4 regions of the Exiguobacterium sp. RIT452 genome follow, and region 2 is predicted to be linked to each of the others. Evidence: riboswitches for the same ligand, from Rfam matches in the RefSeq annotation. Region 2 holds a riboswitch; each other region holds the start of a gene.

Region 1 (4,746 bases), on a different contig from region 2:
CAAAGCGGACGGACGTTGTCCGGGGGGATTGATCCGGCCGCCTTCCATAAACCCAAACGCTTTTTCGGTGCTGCCCGGAACATCGAACACGGTGGCAGCCTGACGATTCTTGCGACTGCCCTCGTCGAGACCGGCTCACGGATGGACGACGTCATCTATGAAGAGTTTAAAGGGACCGGCAACATGGAGCTCCATCTCGACCGGAAGTTATCCGAACGCCGGATCTTCCCGGCCATCGACATCCGGAAATCCGGAACACGGAAAGAAGAGTTGTTGTTACCGCAAGATCAGCTGGATGCCTTGTGGACGATCCGCCGGACGATGAACGAGTCCAATGAGTTTGTCGACAGCTTCTTACGCAAGATTCGTGACACAAAAAACAATGAAGAATTTTTTGTGGAACTGAACAAAGAAAAGAAGAAGCCCGTCCGACGCGCACCTGTCAAACCCCGCGTGACGAAAACAGACACAACGACTTGAAAATAGGTATTGCGGGTCATCAAAAAATCGTTTAGTATAGGAAGGTAACTTACTCTGGCTCAGCAAATGAACCAGGGCGGAAGGAGAGAAAACAACCATGAAACAAGGAATTCACCCAAACTACAACAAAGTTGTATTTATGGATTCAACTACTGAGTACAAATTCTTGACTGGTTCTACACGTTCTTCGAACGAGACAATCACTTGGGAAGATGGAAACGAGTACCCACTCATCCGCGTGGATGTGTCTTCGGACTCGCACCCATTCTACACTGGTCGTCAAAAGTTCAACGCTGCAGACGGTCGTGTCGATCGCTTCAACAAAAAATACGGCCGCAAGTAATTGCGACTTCTGTATTAAAAAACAGCCTGTCTCCATCACTGGAGCAGGCTGTTTTTGTATAAACTGAACTGGGCACGATAGGTGAGATAGGTTTTAAGCACAAACGACAGACCGATCGCTCCAGCCGCTCCGACGAGGTACGGCAGCATATCCGGATTGTCCGCAAAGTGTTGAAACAGCAGACTGAAGGAAAAATGACGTCCGAGAAAATAACCCGCTCCTAAAAAGATACTGATCCAGATCAAGGCACCGGTATAGGCATACGTGACGAAGATCCGAAACGGCATCTTCGAGACACCGGCAAAAAACGCAGAGAGCTGACGGAGTCCGGGTATGTAGTAACCGATGATCAAAACCGTTTTCCCGTAACGTAAAAATCCGGCCTCCGCTTGAAAGATATGTTTTTCGGAAATCCGTAACTTCGGAGCCACTCGATGCAGCAGGGGCATCCCGAGTTTCAGACCCAGCACATAGCTGATCGTCATCCCGATGCAACTGCCGGCATACGCCGCCAGAATCGTTCCGATCAGTGGTAAATCACCGTGATGCATCCAAAATCCTGACATGACGAGTAACGTTTCGTCAGGAATCGGTAAACCGACGATTCCGCCGGCTAACAGAATGGCGAGACCGAATGCTCCATATTGATGGAGAACTTCATGTAGTATGTGATGAATCGGAGTCACCTTCCTTCAAAGAAACTTCTTCCTTAGTGTACAGGAAATAGATACCAGTTGAAATGAGGAGATGAAGATTTAGGGGAATACTGAGGAGTTTTCGATTTTGAGAAGTCAACTCTTTTTCTCAATTTAGATTCGGGCTATACTCGTTAAAGTGACTAATTTTAGAGGACGGTGTTTTACAATGATGCATGTGATCAATCAGTATGGTTGGATCGAAGTGATTTGCGGAAGCATGTTTTCCGGCAAATCCGAAGAGCTGATCCGTCGTGTTCGACGGGCACAGTACGGAAAATTACCGGTGCAAGTGTTCAAGCCGGCGATTGACGACCGTTACCATGAAGAACATGTCGTGTCGCACGTCGGAAATTCCGTCATTGCGATTCCGATGGCAACGAGCCGGGACGTCTATGCGGCAGTAGCAGAAGAGACACAGGTCGTGGCAATTGATGAAGTTCAATTTTTTGACGATGAAATCGTCGCGGTCATCGAGGCACTGGCGCAAGATGGCAAACGCGTGATTTGTGCGGGGCTCGATCAGGATTTCCGGGCAGAACCATTTGGAAAGATGCCTGAATTATTGGCACGTGCCGAGTTCGTGACGAAATTACAGGCGATTTGTTTATCGTGTGGCGATCCGGCTTCCCGGACACAACGCTTGATTAACGGCCAACCGGCCAACTACAATGATCCGATCATTTTGGTGGGGGCTTCTGAATCTTATGAACCACGTTGCCGTCACTGCCATCAAGTACCGGGCAAACCGCAACCGTTGCAGGAATGGAAAAAACAACAGCAGAATTAAGAGTACAATATGAAAAAGCGAACGATTCTCCGGCCTCAAGGCTTGAAATCGTTCGCTTTTTTTATCAACCGGTCCGTGTCAACTGACTGTACTGCTTGACGAAATAAGCCGTTTCGCGGACAATCGTCTCTTGGTCATGATCGAGTGTCGCGACATGATAGGAATCGAGCAGACAATAACTGCGTTTATCCGTCGAACCAATCATCCGGTGCAGGTAATCCGAACAGGTTGGCGGAACGACATGATCCTCGGCAGAATATAAAATAAGCGTCGGAATTTGAATGGCGGGAAGGGTTGGGATGGTGTCGCGAATCAAGCGTAAAAGTTCGGACGCAGCGACCGCTGGCACGACATCATAGATGATTTCAAAAGCGGTTTGCTTGATATCGGGTGGGCTTTCCGGCAGATAAACCGGACAATCCGTAAACGATAACGCTTCGTAAGCGGGGACGGATAAAGCAGCATTGATTGTGATGATCCCTGCGACCGGCAGACCTTCGGCAGCGAGTGCCAGCGCAAGCGTCGCACCCATCGATTGACCGACGATGAAGATCGATTCACACTGGCGGGACAGTTGAGTAAAGCCCTCGCGGACACTCTGTTTCCAATCTTCGGCCGTCGCCGTTTCGAAGTCACGTACATCTGTCCCGTGACCATGCAGACGGGGGGCGTAGACGGAAAAACCGTGTTCTGCGAAGCGTTCTCCTACAGCCCGAACACTTTGTGGCGTCGCATTAAAGCCGTGACACAGCAAAATACCGACTGATCCACGTTCCAAGAAAAAGGCTTCGGCGCCCGGTAAAACAGGATAACTCATACTCATCATCTCATCCTCCATTTCAAAATAAAAACCCGTTTGGCTTTGGACGGCAAACGAGTTTCTCGTGTGTATCATCCAAAGCGGTTGCTTTGCTGGTCGGAGCACCTTGCCAATCGCAGGTTGCCGTGGAGTCCTAGAGCCAGGTCTCTCGTCCACTCTTGATATAACATATAGGAATTGTCGGATTAATCATTGAGAAGATGATAGCACTGACAGAAAAGGATTGTCAAATGCTCCTTGACCGGCGACCGGAACTCTTCTATGATGAAGCCCAACCTGGGAAATCAATCGATATGGGTCATATGGTTTATTTTTGAAAATATGGTTGACCTTTAAAAGATCTTTCTGTAATGTAAAAATTAGTTTTACGACATAAGTTCGAACAGCAACAACACACATATGAATTTCATACCGCAACACTTATCCAGAGAGGTGGAGGGACTGGCCCTACGAAACCTCGGCAACAGACTCATTATGAGCACTGTGCCAATTCCATCAGACGATTGTCTGAGAGATGAGTCGAGTGGATTCTGCCTCTGTGCGGATCCAGGTCTCTTCTTGTTTCTAAAGAAGAGACCTTTTTGTTTTTTTTAAAAGGGGGAAAAAGTGGTGATTACATTCAAAAATGTAAAAAAAATCTACCAGACCAACGAACAATCGATTGCTGCATTGGACGGTGTCGATCTCGAAATCCGAAAAGGTGAAATCTTTGGCGTGATCGGGTTCAGCGGGGCTGGAAAAAGTTCTTTATTACGGTGTGTCAATCTTCTTGAACGTCCGACATCCGGCAGCGTGACGGTCGACGGGCAAGAACTGACGACACTTTCGGCAAAACAACTGCGGGAAGCGAAACAAAACATCGGGATGATCTTCCAACATTTCAACTTGCTTGATTCGAATACGGTCTTCGCGAATGTCGCAAAACCACTCGTCCTAAAAGGAATTAAAAAGGAGGAAGTCCACCGGCGTGTCACCGAGCTGCTGGCGTTCGTCGACTTAGCGGACAAAGCCGATCATTATCCGGATCAGTTATCGGGAGGGCAGAAACAACGTGTCGGAATAGCGCGGGCACTGGCAACCCAGCCGTCGGTTCTGTTGTGTGACGAAGCGACATCGGCGCTTGATCCGCAGACGACACAACACATCCTGCGGTTACTGAAACAGATCAACGCGGAATATGGCATCACGATTTTACTGATTACACACGAGATGGGCGTCATCCGTGAGATTTGTGACCGGGTCGCGGTCATCGAGGCCGGCAAGTTGATTGAATCGGGTACCGTGTTCGACGTCTTCTCGAATCCGCAGACGGCGACGGCGAAAAACTTTGTCCGTTCCGTCATGCAAGATGAAATTCCGGCGTCGGTGCAACGGTTGATCGAACAACGGGATGCCGGACATCACGTCTACAAAATCAATTTCCTTGGGGCACACACCGGGCAACCGCTCTTGTCGCAAGTCGCCAAACGGTTTGATGTCGATGTCAACATCCTGCACGGCAGCATCACGGAACTGCAAAATATCCCGTTCGGCAGTTTGCTCGTTGAATTGATCGGCGAGACGGCGGAAATCGCGCGAGCCCTGCAATACATTGATCAGTCGGATGTCAACGTCGAGG
Region 2 (4,746 bases):
TTCTTCGACCAGTACACGCGCCGACCAAAGCGGATCGTCGAGATTACTGCCGTTGCGTTCAAGTTCGGTCGCGAGCGCCCCGTCTAATAAGATATAGGGTTTTTCATGTAGCAACCGTTCAACTGGATTGTTTTTCTTTGACATCTTCCACACTCCGTTTCCATGATTTTTTAGTCAGATGATGGACGACGTAACATAAGGCAATGAAGGGAACACCAAAGTACAGCGCCACCCGTTGTGTCGGATCAAAGGCGATTCCGATCAAAGAAGCCAGACACATTAAAAAAGAGACGATTGGGACAAGCGGATACCACGGCGTCCGGTACACTAAATCGTTGAGATCATTCCCCTCCTGCAGATACCGTCTTCGGAACATGAACTGTGACGCGCTGATACTCATCCAGACGACGACAACGGCAAGACCGGAAATCGAGACCAGGGCAATGTAGACCGAACCCGGCGCATAAACACTGGAAAACAAGGCGAGCAGACCACCGAGCATACTGAAGAATACAGCACGTGTCGGTACACCACTCGCATTCAGCTTGGAAAAGAACGGTGTAATCATCCGTTGATCGGATAAGGACCAGAGCATCCGCGACGCGGCGTACAATCCGGAATTCGCAGCCGACAGAATGGCTGTCAAAATGACGAAGTTCATGATGTCCGCGGCAAACGGCAGACCGATTCGCTCAAACACGGCAACAAACGGACTTTCGAGGACACCTTTTGAATCATTCGGTAACAAAATCGCAAGAACGATGATCGTTCCGACAAAAAACAGGACCAATCTGAAAATCGTCGTGCGAATTGCCAGCGGCACCGTTCGTTTTGGATCGACGGCTTCCCCTGCTGCGATTCCAATCAGTTCCGTCCCGGAGTAAGCGAAGTTGACGGCAAGCATCGTCATCAAGATGGCGAAGGCACCATTCGGAAACAATCCGCCTTCTGTCAAAGGAGCAAGCAACGGCGCCTGTGATCCGTCCGCGAGCGGTAAAAATCCGACGATCGCTGCTGTTCCCAAGACGATGAAGACTAAAATCGTCAATACTTTAACGGCGGAAAACCAAAACTCGACCTCCGCGAACAACCGGACCGTCAAGACGTTGATTCCTAAAATCATGACGACGAATACGCCGCTGAACATCCAGACCGGAACGTCCGGGAACCAGCGTTGCATCAACAAGCCGGCTGCCGTGAATTCCGACCCGAGGGCGACCGTCCACGTCAACCAGTAGAGCCACGCCACCGTATAACCGGTTCCGGATCCGATGTACTTCGTCGCATAACTATGAAAGGCGCCGGTTTCCGGCATATGTACTGCTAACTCTCCCAAACACAGCATCACGAGATAAACTGCCAGTGCCCCGACCAAGTATGATAAAATCGTTCCGATCCGACCGGCCTGCTCGAGTGTATAACCTGTACTTAAAAACAATCCTGTCCCGATGACACCACCTAGTGACAGCATGACGATATGCCGGGATTCCATTTTTCGTCGAAACGTCTCCTCTTTCATCTGCTCTTCCACACTCCTCTTTCTCTCATTTACAATAAAAAAACGCACCCACATACATGGGTGCGCCGGTCGACAATCAAAAGAAGCTTATCGATCGGGTACGACACCCGCAGGAATTAGCACAGTATCTTGCGACCTGTTGCTGAGGCTTCAAAGGGCCAGTCCCTCCACCTCTCTGGATAAGAATGTAATTTTTCATAACAGTACCAACCACGTTCTGAATTGTCAACACAATTCAGAATATATCATTTAAAAAAACGTCTTACACCAGAACGGTATAAGACGTCTTTTGCTTATTTCTTCGCAAACAAGTCAGCTGTTTTCAATGCCATCCGAACCGCTTTCCGGTTCAGGGTGCCCTGCTGATGTTTCATTTCTTTTGTTTGATTGTTCAACTTGCCTTGAAGCGATTTGATTTTTTTGTCTTTCTCAGCAATCTTCGCTTTATCGCGTTTTTGAGCTGCCACGATTTTTTGTTCTTCTTCCGGGAAGTACGATTCAAAACGTGAAACGGCTTCTTCGATGCTGATTCCTGTAATCGGTTTGACGACTGGAAGCAGTTCGGCTTTCGCCATTTCCCGATCAAACGGAACGTTCTCCGGATAGTTTGTTTCTTTGTAGATATGCTCTAAGTCGTTTGTGTTCAAGAACTCGACGAAGTTATCGAAGTTACGTGCCTGTACACGAGCCGGGCTTTGGAAGTCTGCAGACTCGATTACATCCGACAAACGTGTGCTGTCTGTGATGTCATTTGCCCAGATGTGTGTCAATTGGTGGTAATCCGTCAATTCACGCATCCGTGCATCTTTCGGAATCAGGATACTTGGTGTTCCGGCAAGCGTCGCCGTGATGTTCCCGTGAAGACGTGCTCCAAAGCTGAAGTCGGCTTCTTTTAAGAAGTCGATCCATGTCTGTGCATTCAAGAAGAAGCGGACACGGTCGTTCATGTATGTCGGATCCGACATTTTGACCGGATAGTTCGTGACCGATAAGTCAGCAATCGGATGTGTCCCTGTGTACGTCAAGCGTAACTCTTTCATCCATTGCGGGATGAAGTAGTGGTTCGGGTACTCTTCCATTCCGCGTGTGATGAAGTTCAGGACGTTCTGCGGTGCAAGACGTGACGAGTTGACGCCGATCATCGAATCTTTCGTGATGTTCGTTTCACGGATTTTCAGATCACGGCCAAACGCATACATCGATGGGCAACCGATGACTTTGTGATCGATTCCTTCGCGGAAACCAAGGCGCGTCAAATATTTTGATGTGATTTCACCGCGAAGTCCAAGCATGCTTGAACGTTCGAGGACGGCACTGACAAACGCCTTTACATCTTCATCAAATGAAAAACCTTCTTTTAAGTCCGGCTCAAACGGTGCGCGTAGACCAACGCCGATGACGACGACTGGAATCTTCAGCTTTTTAATCAATTTTGTATATTTACGAAGTGTCGGAACGAATTCTTTACGGAATGCGTCTGCGAGTGGAATGACGTACAGGTCGAAGTTGGCGTTGATCTCATCTGCACGCTCTTCTTCATAGTAGTAATAATCCGGTGTAATCGTCGTGCCTTCTGTCATCAATGTGCGGAAGATGCTGTATTGATAAATCAGGTTTCCAACGTTTCCTCCGATTGAATTGTGTTTCATGAGATATTCTGCGTCGAACTGTTCAAACGGTGTCATACCAGCGCGAATAATAATACGTTTCATGTAAAGTAATTCCCCTCTCACTTCTGTTTTCATTGTCCATTAAAATTAGCTCACAAAAATATATTTTACTTTTTATTCAACCAATCCATTTAAGGATAGATGAGTTTAATTCAGTAAGTCAACGAATTGCTTGAATTTAACATATTCTTGACTGCGTTTGATTCTAATCTGTACATCCACATTAGATTTCCCGATATAACAAATACTTAAACCTGTTTTAATTGATTCCGATAGATTTCGAGATTCGTATGAATCATCCGCAAGAGCGGTTGTGCTGTCTCTTCCGTAGAGAGCAGTGTCTGAAAAAGATGCGTGGATTCGACATCGTTGCCTTTTTCCATATCGCGCTGAAGTGACGATTTCATCGTCTCGCTCATCTGACGGATCTGTTGTTCTTGAACCTGTTCGATTTCGTCACTGAACACAGCTCCCTGTTGCTCCATCGCCTGTTTGGCTTCAGCCGTCAATTGCCGGATCAGCTCCATCCCCTGTGCCTGCTCCCGAATCGGACCAATCGCCGAACGGAAAAGCGACGTTACCCCTGAAAACGTCGTGATGAACAAATACTTGTTCCACATGTCACGGATGATCGTTTCCGAATACTTGATCGGCGCTTTTGTTCCGGTCAGATGCCGTTCCAGTTCTTCCAGGCGTTGCGTTCGTTCCCCCGTCAATGGACCAAACAACAGATGGTGGGAAGGACTGGTTTGAAGAATCCGTCCCTGTTCATCCAGCGTCGATTCGATGAAGCATAGTCCGCCGAGCACACGGTGATCACCAAATGTTTCAGTTAACCGCTCCAGATGTGCCATTCCATTTAACAACGGCAAAATGTATGTATGTTCCGCGACAAACGGTTCGATATCCTGTACGACCTGATCCAGATGGTAGGCTTTCGTCGAAAGCAGAATCAGATCAAACGTCTCATCTGTTCCGGCTTCGATTAAACGTGGCGACAGCTTAACATCACCGTGCGGACTGCTGATCCGGAGTCCGGATTGTTCCAATTCCTGCATGCGGCGTGGACGGACTAAAAACGTGACATCCTCCCCTTTTTCCGCCAAACGTCCTCCAAAATAACCGCCGACCGCCCCTGCTCCGACAACTAAAATTTTCATTTTCATACCTCCATATATCTGATTTTTTTCTTCCATTAGTACCTGTTCTTTGTTTAGCCTATCATACAGATCAGACCGAATTGGACAAAGATGACAATTTAATTAAAGCGCTTGCATTTTAGTTTCCGTCGTTTATACTACTTGTATACAAGTATACTTATCAAACAAAGTAGGTGATTTTATGTCTGATCTTTTATACCCGATTAAGTGGTTATCAAAAGCATCTGCCGGTGATCGTGTTGCCTATGAACTGCGGATGCGGATCATTTCCGGCAAAATCGAAAGCGGGACAGTCTTGTCTGAAAATAAGTTGGCCGCTGATTTTTCCGTCAGCCGTTCTCCGGTTCGTGATGCCTTGAAAGTCCTGGCATCAGAACGGATCATCCGGTTGGAGCGG
Region 3 (4,746 bases), on a different contig from region 2:
TTCTACGTCATTCAATCCGGCTGGTCCCCTGTCTATCTGCCGGTCAGTGCCGTCACCGTCACGAGCGACACACGGATTGCCCAGAAAAATACGTCCCGCGGTGAAAAATTGATTCAAGCAGCGGCCAAACATTTGGGAACACCGTATACGTGGGGATCGCAAACGTCAGCCAACGGCGGCTTTGACTGTTCTGGTTTAATCCATTACGCAACGAACCAAGCCGGAAAATACGGGGGACGGACAAACGTCAGCGGCTATTGGTACGGCGCCTTCTTTACGAACCGCCGGACGACAATCAGCAGTGGAAAACGCTCGGATATCGTCTTCTTCGAGAATACGTATACCGATGGTCCGTCGCATATCGGCATCATGCTCGACAATGAATATTTCATTCATGCCGGCGGCTCGCAACTGCAGATCAATTCCATCTATGAACCGCGTTGGCGCGAACATTTCCTTGGCTTTAAATCGATGTAACATCACAAACAAAAAAGAGGGTCTGACTTTAAAGTCAGCCCTCTTCGCTTATCGTTCAGAACGTCATCTCGACGTATTTCGTGACTTGACGGTCTTCGAGATACAACTCGATTTGTTCGCGGTATGCTTTATAATGGTCCGATGCGATATGCGCTTCGAGTGCAGCCTCATCTTGGTAGACTTCATAGAGCATGAACTCATGTTCATTTTCAATCGATTGATGTAACGTATAGCGTAAGCAGCCCGGCTCGTTTTGTGTGGCTTTGTAAACCGTACTTAAAATGGGAAAGACTTGATCCGCTAATCCTGCTTTGACTGTAAGAACGGCATTGACGATGATTTCACCCATGTGTTGATTCCTCCTCTGAATTGATTACCTCTACCTGTACCCGTTTTTCCTAAAGACATACCGTAAAGGATGATTTTGATGTTAGAAACCCTGTTTATCCATCTCGCACAACAAGAAGCCGAGATGATTCGTTTACGCCGCGATTTTCACCGGCATCCGGAATTGTCGTTTCAAGAAGTCCGGACACCGGCCAAAATCATCGAATATTATGAAGCACTCGGTATCCCGTATCAAAAAAATGTCGGTGGTAACGGTATCGTCGCGACATTACAAGGGGCACGTCCCGGAAAAACGATTGCTGTCCGTGCCGATTTTGATGCATTACCGCTTCAGGAAGAAACCGAACTGTCGTTTCGCTCAATCCGTCCCGGTGTGATGCATGCCTGCGGACATGATGGACACACGGCAATCGTCCTCGGACTGGCCGCCGCCTTTCAACCGTTGCAGGAGGAACTCGAGGGCACAATCCTCTTCATTCATCAACACGGTGAAGAAGTGTTTCCGGGTGGTGCCATTCAAATGATCGAAGATGGCTGCCTCGACGGAGTCGATGCGATTTTTGGTACCCACCTCGAAAACGATCTTCCGGTTGGGACGATCGGTTACCACAGCGGACATACGTTATGTGCCATCGATGAATTTGAAATCGTCGTCCACGGTCAAGGTGGTCATGCCCAAGCCCCCCACCGGACGCAGGATGCACTCGTCGCCGGCGCACAGCTCGTCTGTAATCTTCAGCATCTCGTCAGTCGACGGGTCGATCCGTTTGAGCCGGCGATTGTCGCCATCGGTTCGTTTCACGCCGGAACGGCTCCGAACATCGTAACCGGCGAGGCGCGGATTGTCGGAGAAATCCGGACGTTTAATGAACAACTCCGGCATCAGTTGCGCCAGCAGGTGGATCTGGTCGCCCGGACGACGTGTGCCGGAATTGGCGCTACGTATTCCATCGATTTCACGACCGGTTATCCGTCGCTTTGGAATCATCCGAATGAAACGAAGCTCGTTCAGGAAGCGGCCGGCTTTTTACCGGAAGGACACGTTCGTGAAGTCAAACCGATGATGGCTGCCGACGATTTCGCCTACTACCTGGAGCAGGTCCCGGGCAGTTACTTCTTTACCGGTTCTGCGAAGACGGACGGTCGAACGATTTATCCGCAACACCATCCAAAGTATGAAATCGACGAGCAGGCCTTGCTGATCGGAGCCAAAACGTTAGGGGCCACGGTTCTCCGCGCCTTACAAACATAAGGATTGACTTTCCACTTTTGTGAATGGTATTATCATCCCAACGATAACGAACTTACATCAACTTCATATAACACTTATCAAGAGTGGACCGAGAGATCTGGATCGATGACGTCCCAGCAACCTGCGTACAGCAAGGTGCTACGACCAGCAAAGCGAAAGCTTTGGTTGATAAAAAGCGGCGACTCCTTTTGCAACCAAGCAAAGGAGTCGTTTTCGTTTTCTCGCTGTCAGAAATGAGAGCATTACGGTTCAAGGAACCAAGGGAAAGGGAGAGATGACATGGAAAAAGCAACATTTGCAGGAGGATGTTTCTGGTGCATGGTGACACCATTTGAGGAACTACCGGGTATTCACAGTATCGTGTCCGGTTATACAGGAGGACATGTCGACAACCCGACATATGAGCAGGTCAAAACAGGAACGACCGGGCATTCCGAAGTCGTCGAGATTACATTTGATCCGGCACTGTTTTCGTACGAACGGTTACTCGAACTGTACTGGCCGCAGACGGATCCGACCGATGCCGGCGGACAATTCCAGGACCGTGGCACACAGTATGCACCGGCAATTTTTTATCATACGGAAGAACAACGTCTCGCAGCGATTGCGTCGCGTGACGCGTTAGCAGCAACAAACCGCTTTAAGCAACCGATTGTCACACGGATTGAACCGGCGCACGCTTTTTATCCGGCGGAAGAGTATCATCAGGACTTCCACAAAAAAAATCCGGCGCACTACAAAAAAGACCGGAAAGCGTCCGGTCGTGATGCCTTTATCGACGTCGCCTGGAAAGAAGAAGCAACGGTTTAAACAAAATGCCAAAAAGGGATTGTCATCTCAGACGGATGAGCAATCCCTTTTTTCATTTTTCCAGCCGAGATCTTGCGGTCCAACGTGACGTATCTGTTGTCGTCCACTCAGGAAATCGCTTTGACGTCCTCTGTTTGTTCCGTTTCATCCACAACTTGATACCGTTTTAAAACAAAAATTCCGGTCAGCATCACGGCGAGACCGGCTATCTGCCCAAGCGATAAATCAACCTGCGGCAGACCAAACCAACCGAAAACATCGACGCATAACGCGAAACTCAATTGTGAAATCAAGACGACCGAAATTGCGATCGAAGGACCGAGCAGTTGAATCCCTCGCATGACACAAAAAACAACCCCGACGCCGACTAATCCGCCAAACAAATACAATGGTTCAACTTCGCGGACCGCCGAGAGCGTTCCTCCTCGAAATAAGAGTAAGGCAAGCAACGAGCCGAGCAATCCGACAAGAAAGACTAACGTCGTCGTCGCCCATGCGCCGAAGGCATGACTCATCCGCGCATTCAACACGGTTTGTAAACTGATCATCATCCCGGCAACGACGGCACAAAACATTCCTAATCCCATTTGGTTTCCTCCTTTGATTCACTTCAGGCGAGCGAAAAAATCAAGACGCCGGTCAACATCAACCCGACACCGACCCATTGCCCCCGGTTGCTGCTTTTTTTGATGACACCGAACCAGCCGTTCAAATCAATGACAAAAGCACATAGAATCTGTGCGACGAGTAACAACGACATCGCCCACGTCATTCCAAGCAGTTGAATCGACGTCAGTTCCGTAACGACGACTAACACGCCGAGCAATCCGCCGCTGGCATAAATCAACGGCAACTTTCGAAAACCACCGATTTTCCGGTCACGGACAAACCCGTAAATCAACAAGCAACCCATCAAACCGACAAAGTGAACGATGGTCACGGATAACCATGGACCGACCGCGTCACCCAGCCGGGCATTAAAAATGCCTTGCAAGGCAATAAACAATCCACTGAATAAGGCAAACACGATTCCTTGCATCTTCATCCTCCTTTTTCTCCAATTATGAGTAGACCGCATTCCACCCGGCTTTGAAAAGGACAAATGTCCTAAACTGCCAAAAACACAAAAAAAGAGCAGACCAACTGGCCTCCTCCTGAAATTAATCCGTTATGCGTTTACGGAAATGGTCGAGAGATCCGTTCCTGCGCCTCGTCCATCATCCGGTCAAATAATACCTGAACGGTCGGAATATCCTCAATCAAGCCGGAAACAAGACCGGCGTTGACATATCCTGCTGTCTCGTCGCCCTCAAGTGCCCCTTTGATATGAAACGATTCGTTCGTTTTTTCTTGGAATTCAGCGAGCGACGCCGGACGTAACCCGTCCACATACGCCCCATTCAAGACACGCCGGACTTGTCCGACCTCACGCCCGATGATCCGTGTCTCGAGATCATCCGCCTGCACAAGATGATCTTTATACTGCGGGTGCACACAGGACTCTTGTGTCGCAATCAACCGGGTTCCCAGTTGAACGCCTTCCGCCCCGAGCATCCAGGCAGCTGCAAGACCACGACCGTCGCCGATTCCTCCGGCTGCAAGTACCGGAATCGTGACCTGATCGGTGATTTGCGGAATCAATGTCATCGTCGTCAGTTCGAGCGGTGAGTTGATCCCGGCCGCTTCGACTCCTTCCGCCACCAGTAAATCAATCCCGGCCCGTTCCGCTTTAACCGCCTGTTTGACGGACGCGACGACACCAATCGTCCGGATGCCTGCCTCCTGTAAACGTCCCAGAAAAGGCGCCGGGTTTCCGGCGGATAACGAGACGACCGGAATTTGTTCCTCGATTGCTAACG
Region 4 (4,746 bases), on a different contig from region 2:
CGGTACACCCGCAGGCGCCGTCACCTGTCCGGCAAACTGCGTCACTTCCGTCGCTGCCCGTTCTTCGATCTCAATCTCGTCGCCTGATAAACTCGTTAAGTCAAACGTCGACAGCGGTGCGGCGACGTAAAATGGAATTCCGAAGGCACGTGCGAGTAACGCCAGCTGGAACGTCCCGATTTTATTGGCCGTATCGCCGTTTCGGGTAATCCGGTCCGCTCCAACGATGATGGCGGTGATCTGTTTTTCCTTGATCGTATGCGCGACCATATTGTCCGTGATCAAGGTGACGTCAATCCCTGCCCGTTGCAACTCCCATGTCGTCAAACGCGCACCCTGCAACAAAGGCCGTGTTTCCGACGCATAGACGGATAACGGGATGCCTTGCTCCTTGGCGAGATAAAACGGGGCCAGTGCCGTCCCGTAAGCCGCTGTCGCAATCGATCCGGCATTACAAATCGTCAACACCCGGTCATTGGCCTGAAACAACTCCAAGGCATGCACGCCGATTTGCCGTGACGTCTTGGCATCCGCTTCATAAAGCGCCACCGCTTTTTGTTCCAGACGTTTCGGCAGTTCTGCAAGCGTCGTGGCCGAAACGATGAGCTGATTCAGTTCGTCGAGCACGTTCCGCAAATTGACGGCGGTCGGCCGGGTGGCCAGTAATTGGGCCGACACCGTCAGCAGTTCCTGTTTCACTTCGTCAAGCGATCCTGTTGTCCGAAACGCTTCCTGCACGAGGACGAAACCGCCGAATAAACTGATTGCCGGCGCCCCCCGGACACGCAGTTGTTTAATCGCTTCAATCGCCTGCGCCAAATCGTGAATGACTTCATACCGTTCTTCTTCCGGGAGACGGGTTTGGTCCAAGATCGTCACTGTTCCGTTTTCATAGATGATGCTCTGAACGAATTGACTCATCGGCTGAGTTCCTCCGTTACATCAAAGTTCCGCAGATCCGTAAACGTCTTGCATTCCGTCCGGCGTTTGATCAACGCAGTACCGAGGCGTAACGCATGACGTTTTCGTTCGAGACGAACGGTCGGATCGGTAATCTGTTCCAAGTCCGCGACCGGTGCCAGTCCGATCGTCCGGCGAATCAACTCGCATCCGGCAAACCCAAGCGCATCTTGTAAAATCGTACTGAGGACATCCTCAACGAGACCGTCCGCTGAACGGAACGGCTCCACCGCTTCCCGCTCCCACAACGCCTTGAACGTCGACGCAAACGTCAGCCAAAACGTATCGATGTCCTTGATCCGTTCCTCGCGCAACCGGTCATAGTCCGGATAAGCGGCAAAAAACAGATGGGCGATGAACTGACCGACATCAAACCCAAACGGACCGTAAAACGCGAACTCCGGATCGATGACCTTGGTTTCTTCCGCCGAGGCGAAGATGCTGCCTGTATGTAAGTCGCCGTGCAGCAAGGCATCACCTTTCGTGATGAACAGGGCTTCGAGCTTTGCGACTTCCCGTTTCAGCTCCGCGTCGTTCCAGATCCGGTCGACTTCCGCTTCCAGTCCTGCTTCAATCGTATTCGTTTCCGCATCATAAAACGGGTCCGTGAAAATCAGTTTCTCCGTGATGTCGCACAGATCCGGATTGTAGTACTGACGGGCGATCTGTTTTTTCGCGACCGGTCCGAGGGCAAAATCCGACGTATAAAACAGCGTCCGGGCCAAATACGAACCGATGTGTTCCGCGAGCAACGGATACTTTTCTCCCGCAAGCAATCCAGCCCGGACGATTGTCAGATGAGACAAGTCTTCCATCACCGTGAAGGCTTCTTCTTTGCTGGCATGATACACACGCGGGACAAACGGAATCGCGACTTTCGCGAATTCTTTTAACGCGGACTGTTCGATCCATGCCCGTTCGAGCGACAGCGGCCAGCTTTCACCGACGACCTTCGCATACGGTAACGCTTGTTTTAAAATCAGGTGCTGGTCCCCCGCATGAATCCGAAAGACCAGGTTTAAATTGCCGTCACCGATTTCTTCTGCCGTCACCGGTTCGTTGCCGATCAGACCGAGTGTCCGGACCCGTTCGATGGCGTCCTGTACTGTAAATGCTTGATATCCCATTCTGATTTCCCCCTTGATGATCACACGAAAAAACGCCCCTTTTCGTCAAAGAAAAGAGGCGCAGTAGAATACTCCGTCCTCTTATCTCTCAGACGAATGTCTGTTGGATGTAGCACCGTGCCGGATGGTCGGTTGCTGCGGCGTCTTCGGGCCAATTCCCTCTGCCAACTCACGATAAGAGTCATATGTAGTTGTCGTGTGGTTTGATGTTGATTTGAATACTACGTGCGCCGACCACCCTCTGTCAATTCCAAATTTTAGTGCAATCCGCTCAAAACGGAGACATCTATAGAAGGAGTATTTTCAAAAAAATAAATTTTCAAAATATAGTTTGACAAGTCCGGCATCTCATGTAAAAATTGCAATTAGATTTCACAATTTCATCCAATTCTTATCAAGAGCAGACGGAGGGACGAGCCCTACGATGTCGCAGCAACCGACCACTTGGCACGGTGCTAATTCTTGCAGCTAACACGCTGACAGATAAGAGTCCACGCGCAATTTTTCATGGTCTCTTGTCATTGACGAGGGACCATTTTTGTATTTTTTAACAAGGGAGAGACGACGATCATGGCGTACATTACCGCAACTTACCAACTCGGCGTGACCGATCAGTTACCAAAACGGGCAGAGCAAATCGCCCTCGGTCTGACGGTCGGCTCATGGACCGATTTGAATCATTTGGAACAACAACAGCTTGAATCCTTCAAAGGACAAGTCGTCCATACGGAAGAACACGACGGAAAAGGGTATGTCACGATCCGTTATCCGGAACACAACGTCTCACGGGACTTTTCGGCGATTTTGACGACCGTCTTCGGCAAGCTGTCGCTCGACGGTCAAATCAAACTGACGGATCTCCAGCTTCCCGCTTCGTTCACACCGGATTTTCCCGGTGCTAAATTCGGCATCGAGGGCGTCCGCCAATTGATCCAAGTCCATGACCGCCCCCTGTTGATGAGCATCTTCAAAGGCGTCATCGGACGGGACCTCGTTTTTTTACGGGAACAACTCGAAGCCCAGCTTGCCGGCGGGATTGATCTCGTCAAGGATGACGAGATCTTATACGACAATCCGCTGACACCCGCACTCGACCGGGCGCGGATCGGACGGGAAGTCCTCGATGTGCACTATGAACGGACCGGTAAACGGGCCCTCTATGCGATTACGTTGAGTGGTCCGGTCTTCCGCTTGAAAGAACAGGCGAAACGACTGGTTGAATCCGGAGCGACGGCACTCCTGCTCAACACGTTTACATACGGGCTCGATGTCTTGCGGGAACTGGCAGCCGATCCGGAAATCCCGGTCCCGATCTTTAATCATCCGGCGTTGAGCGGTGCCTTGATCGCCAGTCCCGAGTACGGGATTGCCGCCCCGGTCCTGCTCGGAACGTTGCCGCGGATTGCCGGTGCCGACTTGACACTGTTCCCGTCGCCGTACGGGAATGTCGCCCTCGCCAAAGACTTGGCCCGCGGAATTGCCGTCGAAGCGACCCGAATCGGTGAGACCAAAACGATTCTCCCGGTCCCGTCCGCCGGAATCCACCCGGGTCTCGTCGCCCAGCTTGTTCGTGATTTCGGCGTCGATTCCGTCATCAATGCCGGTGGCGGTGTCCACGGTCATCCGCAAGGTGCTGCGGCCGGAGTCATCGCTTTCCGCCAGGCACTCGACGCAGCACTGGCCGGCGAATCACTGACAAGTGCCGCCCACCGGCACGAGGAATTACGTGTCGCCCTCGATGCTTGGGGGATCACGAAATGACGATCCGGATTTTATGTGACTTTGACGGCACGGTAACGGAGCACGATAATATCATCGCCTTGATGCAGGAGTTCGCTCCGTCGGAAAAATTTGACCCGTTAAAACGAGGTGTGCTCGACCGGTCACTCTCGATCCAGTCCGGCGTCGGACAGATGTTTCAGCTGCTTCCGTCCAGTCAAAAACAGGACTACATTGATTTCTTGATGAAACGGGCGGTCATCCGTCCCGGCTTCGACACCTTGCTCGCCTTTGCCAAATCGAACGAGATTGACTTTTCCATCGTCAGCGGCGGGATCGACTTTTTTGTCCAGCCGATTCTTGCGGATGTACTGACGGACGAAGCGGTTTATTGCAACGGCAGTGACTTCAGCCAGGAGACGGTTCGAATCGAATGGCCGCATGCCTGCGACGCGGCCTGTACAAATCAATGCGGCTGTTGCAAAACCTCGATCGCCCGGAAGCTGAAGCAGGACGGTGACACGATCATCGCGATTGGCGACTCCGTAACAGATTTTGAACTGGCTAAGCAGGCGGATCACGTTTATGCACGGGATTATCTGATCACGCTGTGTGAACAGCACGGCATCCCGTATACGCCGTTCGAAAACTTTCATGACATCTTGAATCATCTCCAGACAAAGGTGGTGTACACATGACCTTCTTAAAACGATATGAAGAATTACGGGCCGTCAAACAGGAACTTGCAGCACGCGACTGGTTCCCAGGCACAAGCGGCAATCTCGCCATCCGGACAGCCGATCAACCGACTGAATTTCTCGTGACGGCAAGCGGGAAGGACAAACGGCAGGATACACCGGACGACTTCGTCCATGTCGACGCGTCCGGTCAACTGATCGGCGAACAGACGGGGCGTCCCTCTGCTGAAACGTTGCTCCAC

What was found. Region 2 has a riboswitch for S-adenosylmethionine ahead of D3D03_RS09360 (amino acid permease). Riboswitches for the same ligand answer to the same signal wherever they lie in the genome.
Positions count from the first base shown of each region.
Region 1: another riboswitch for S-adenosylmethionine. It lies ahead of D3D03_RS14630 (alpha/beta hydrolase); the one in region 2 lies ahead of D3D03_RS09360 (amino acid permease).
Region 3: another riboswitch for S-adenosylmethionine. It lies ahead of msrA (peptide-methionine (S)-S-oxide reductase MsrA); the one in region 2 lies ahead of D3D03_RS09360 (amino acid permease).
Region 4: another riboswitch for S-adenosylmethionine. It lies ahead of D3D03_RS13585 (2,3-diketo-5-methylthiopentyl-1-phosphate enolase); the one in region 2 lies ahead of D3D03_RS09360 (amino acid permease).

Region 1 is NZ_QXJB01000008.1:71,678-76,423, reverse strand. Features, by position in the region: gene rho (transcription termination factor Rho) at 1-480, shown strand, start outside; gene D3D03_RS14645 (type B 50S ribosomal protein L31) at 578-823, shown strand; gene D3D03_RS14640 (DedA family protein) at 859-1,509, opposite strand; gene D3D03_RS14635 (thymidine kinase) at 1,688-2,308, shown strand; gene D3D03_RS14630 (alpha/beta hydrolase) at 2,373-3,131, opposite strand; SAM riboswitch class I at 3,194-3,296, opposite strand; SAM riboswitch class I at 3,546-3,649, shown strand; gene D3D03_RS14625 (methionine ABC transporter ATP-binding protein) at 3,738-4,746, shown strand, end outside.
Region 2 is NZ_QXJB01000003.1:72,705-77,450, reverse strand. Features, by position in the region: gene mmuM (homocysteine S-methyltransferase) at 1-144, opposite strand, end outside; gene D3D03_RS09360 (amino acid permease) at 119-1,519, opposite strand; SAM riboswitch class I at 1,604-1,705, opposite strand; gene D3D03_RS09355 (polysaccharide pyruvyl transferase family protein) at 1,813-3,231, opposite strand; gene D3D03_RS09350 (ketopantoate reductase family protein) at 3,438-4,349, opposite strand; gene D3D03_RS09345 (GntR family transcriptional regulator) at 4,531-4,746, shown strand, end outside.
Region 3 is NZ_QXJB01000007.1:38,458-43,203, forward strand. Features, by position in the region: gene D3D03_RS13695 (C40 family peptidase) at 1-477, shown strand, start outside; gene D3D03_RS13700 (putative quinol monooxygenase) at 533-826, opposite strand; gene D3D03_RS13705 (M20 metallopeptidase family protein) at 905-2,077, shown strand; SAM riboswitch class I at 2,149-2,252, shown strand; gene msrA (peptide-methionine (S)-S-oxide reductase MsrA) at 2,357-2,887, shown strand; gene D3D03_RS13715 (DMT family transporter) at 2,995-3,474, opposite strand; gene D3D03_RS13720 (DMT family transporter) at 3,498-3,926, opposite strand; gene D3D03_RS13725 (NAD(P)H-dependent flavin oxidoreductase) at 4,064-4,746, opposite strand, start outside.
Region 4 is NZ_QXJB01000007.1:15,047-19,792, forward strand. Features, by position in the region: gene mtnA (S-methyl-5-thioribose-1-phosphate isomerase) at 1-921, opposite strand, end outside; gene mtnK (S-methyl-5-thioribose kinase) at 918-2,087, opposite strand; SAM riboswitch class I at 2,166-2,268, opposite strand; SAM riboswitch class I at 2,476-2,577, shown strand; gene D3D03_RS13585 (2,3-diketo-5-methylthiopentyl-1-phosphate enolase) at 2,658-3,848, shown strand; gene D3D03_RS13590 (2-hydroxy-3-keto-5-methylthiopentenyl-1-phosphate phosphatase) at 3,845-4,504, shown strand; gene D3D03_RS13595 (methylthioribulose 1-phosphate dehydratase) at 4,501-4,746, shown strand, end outside.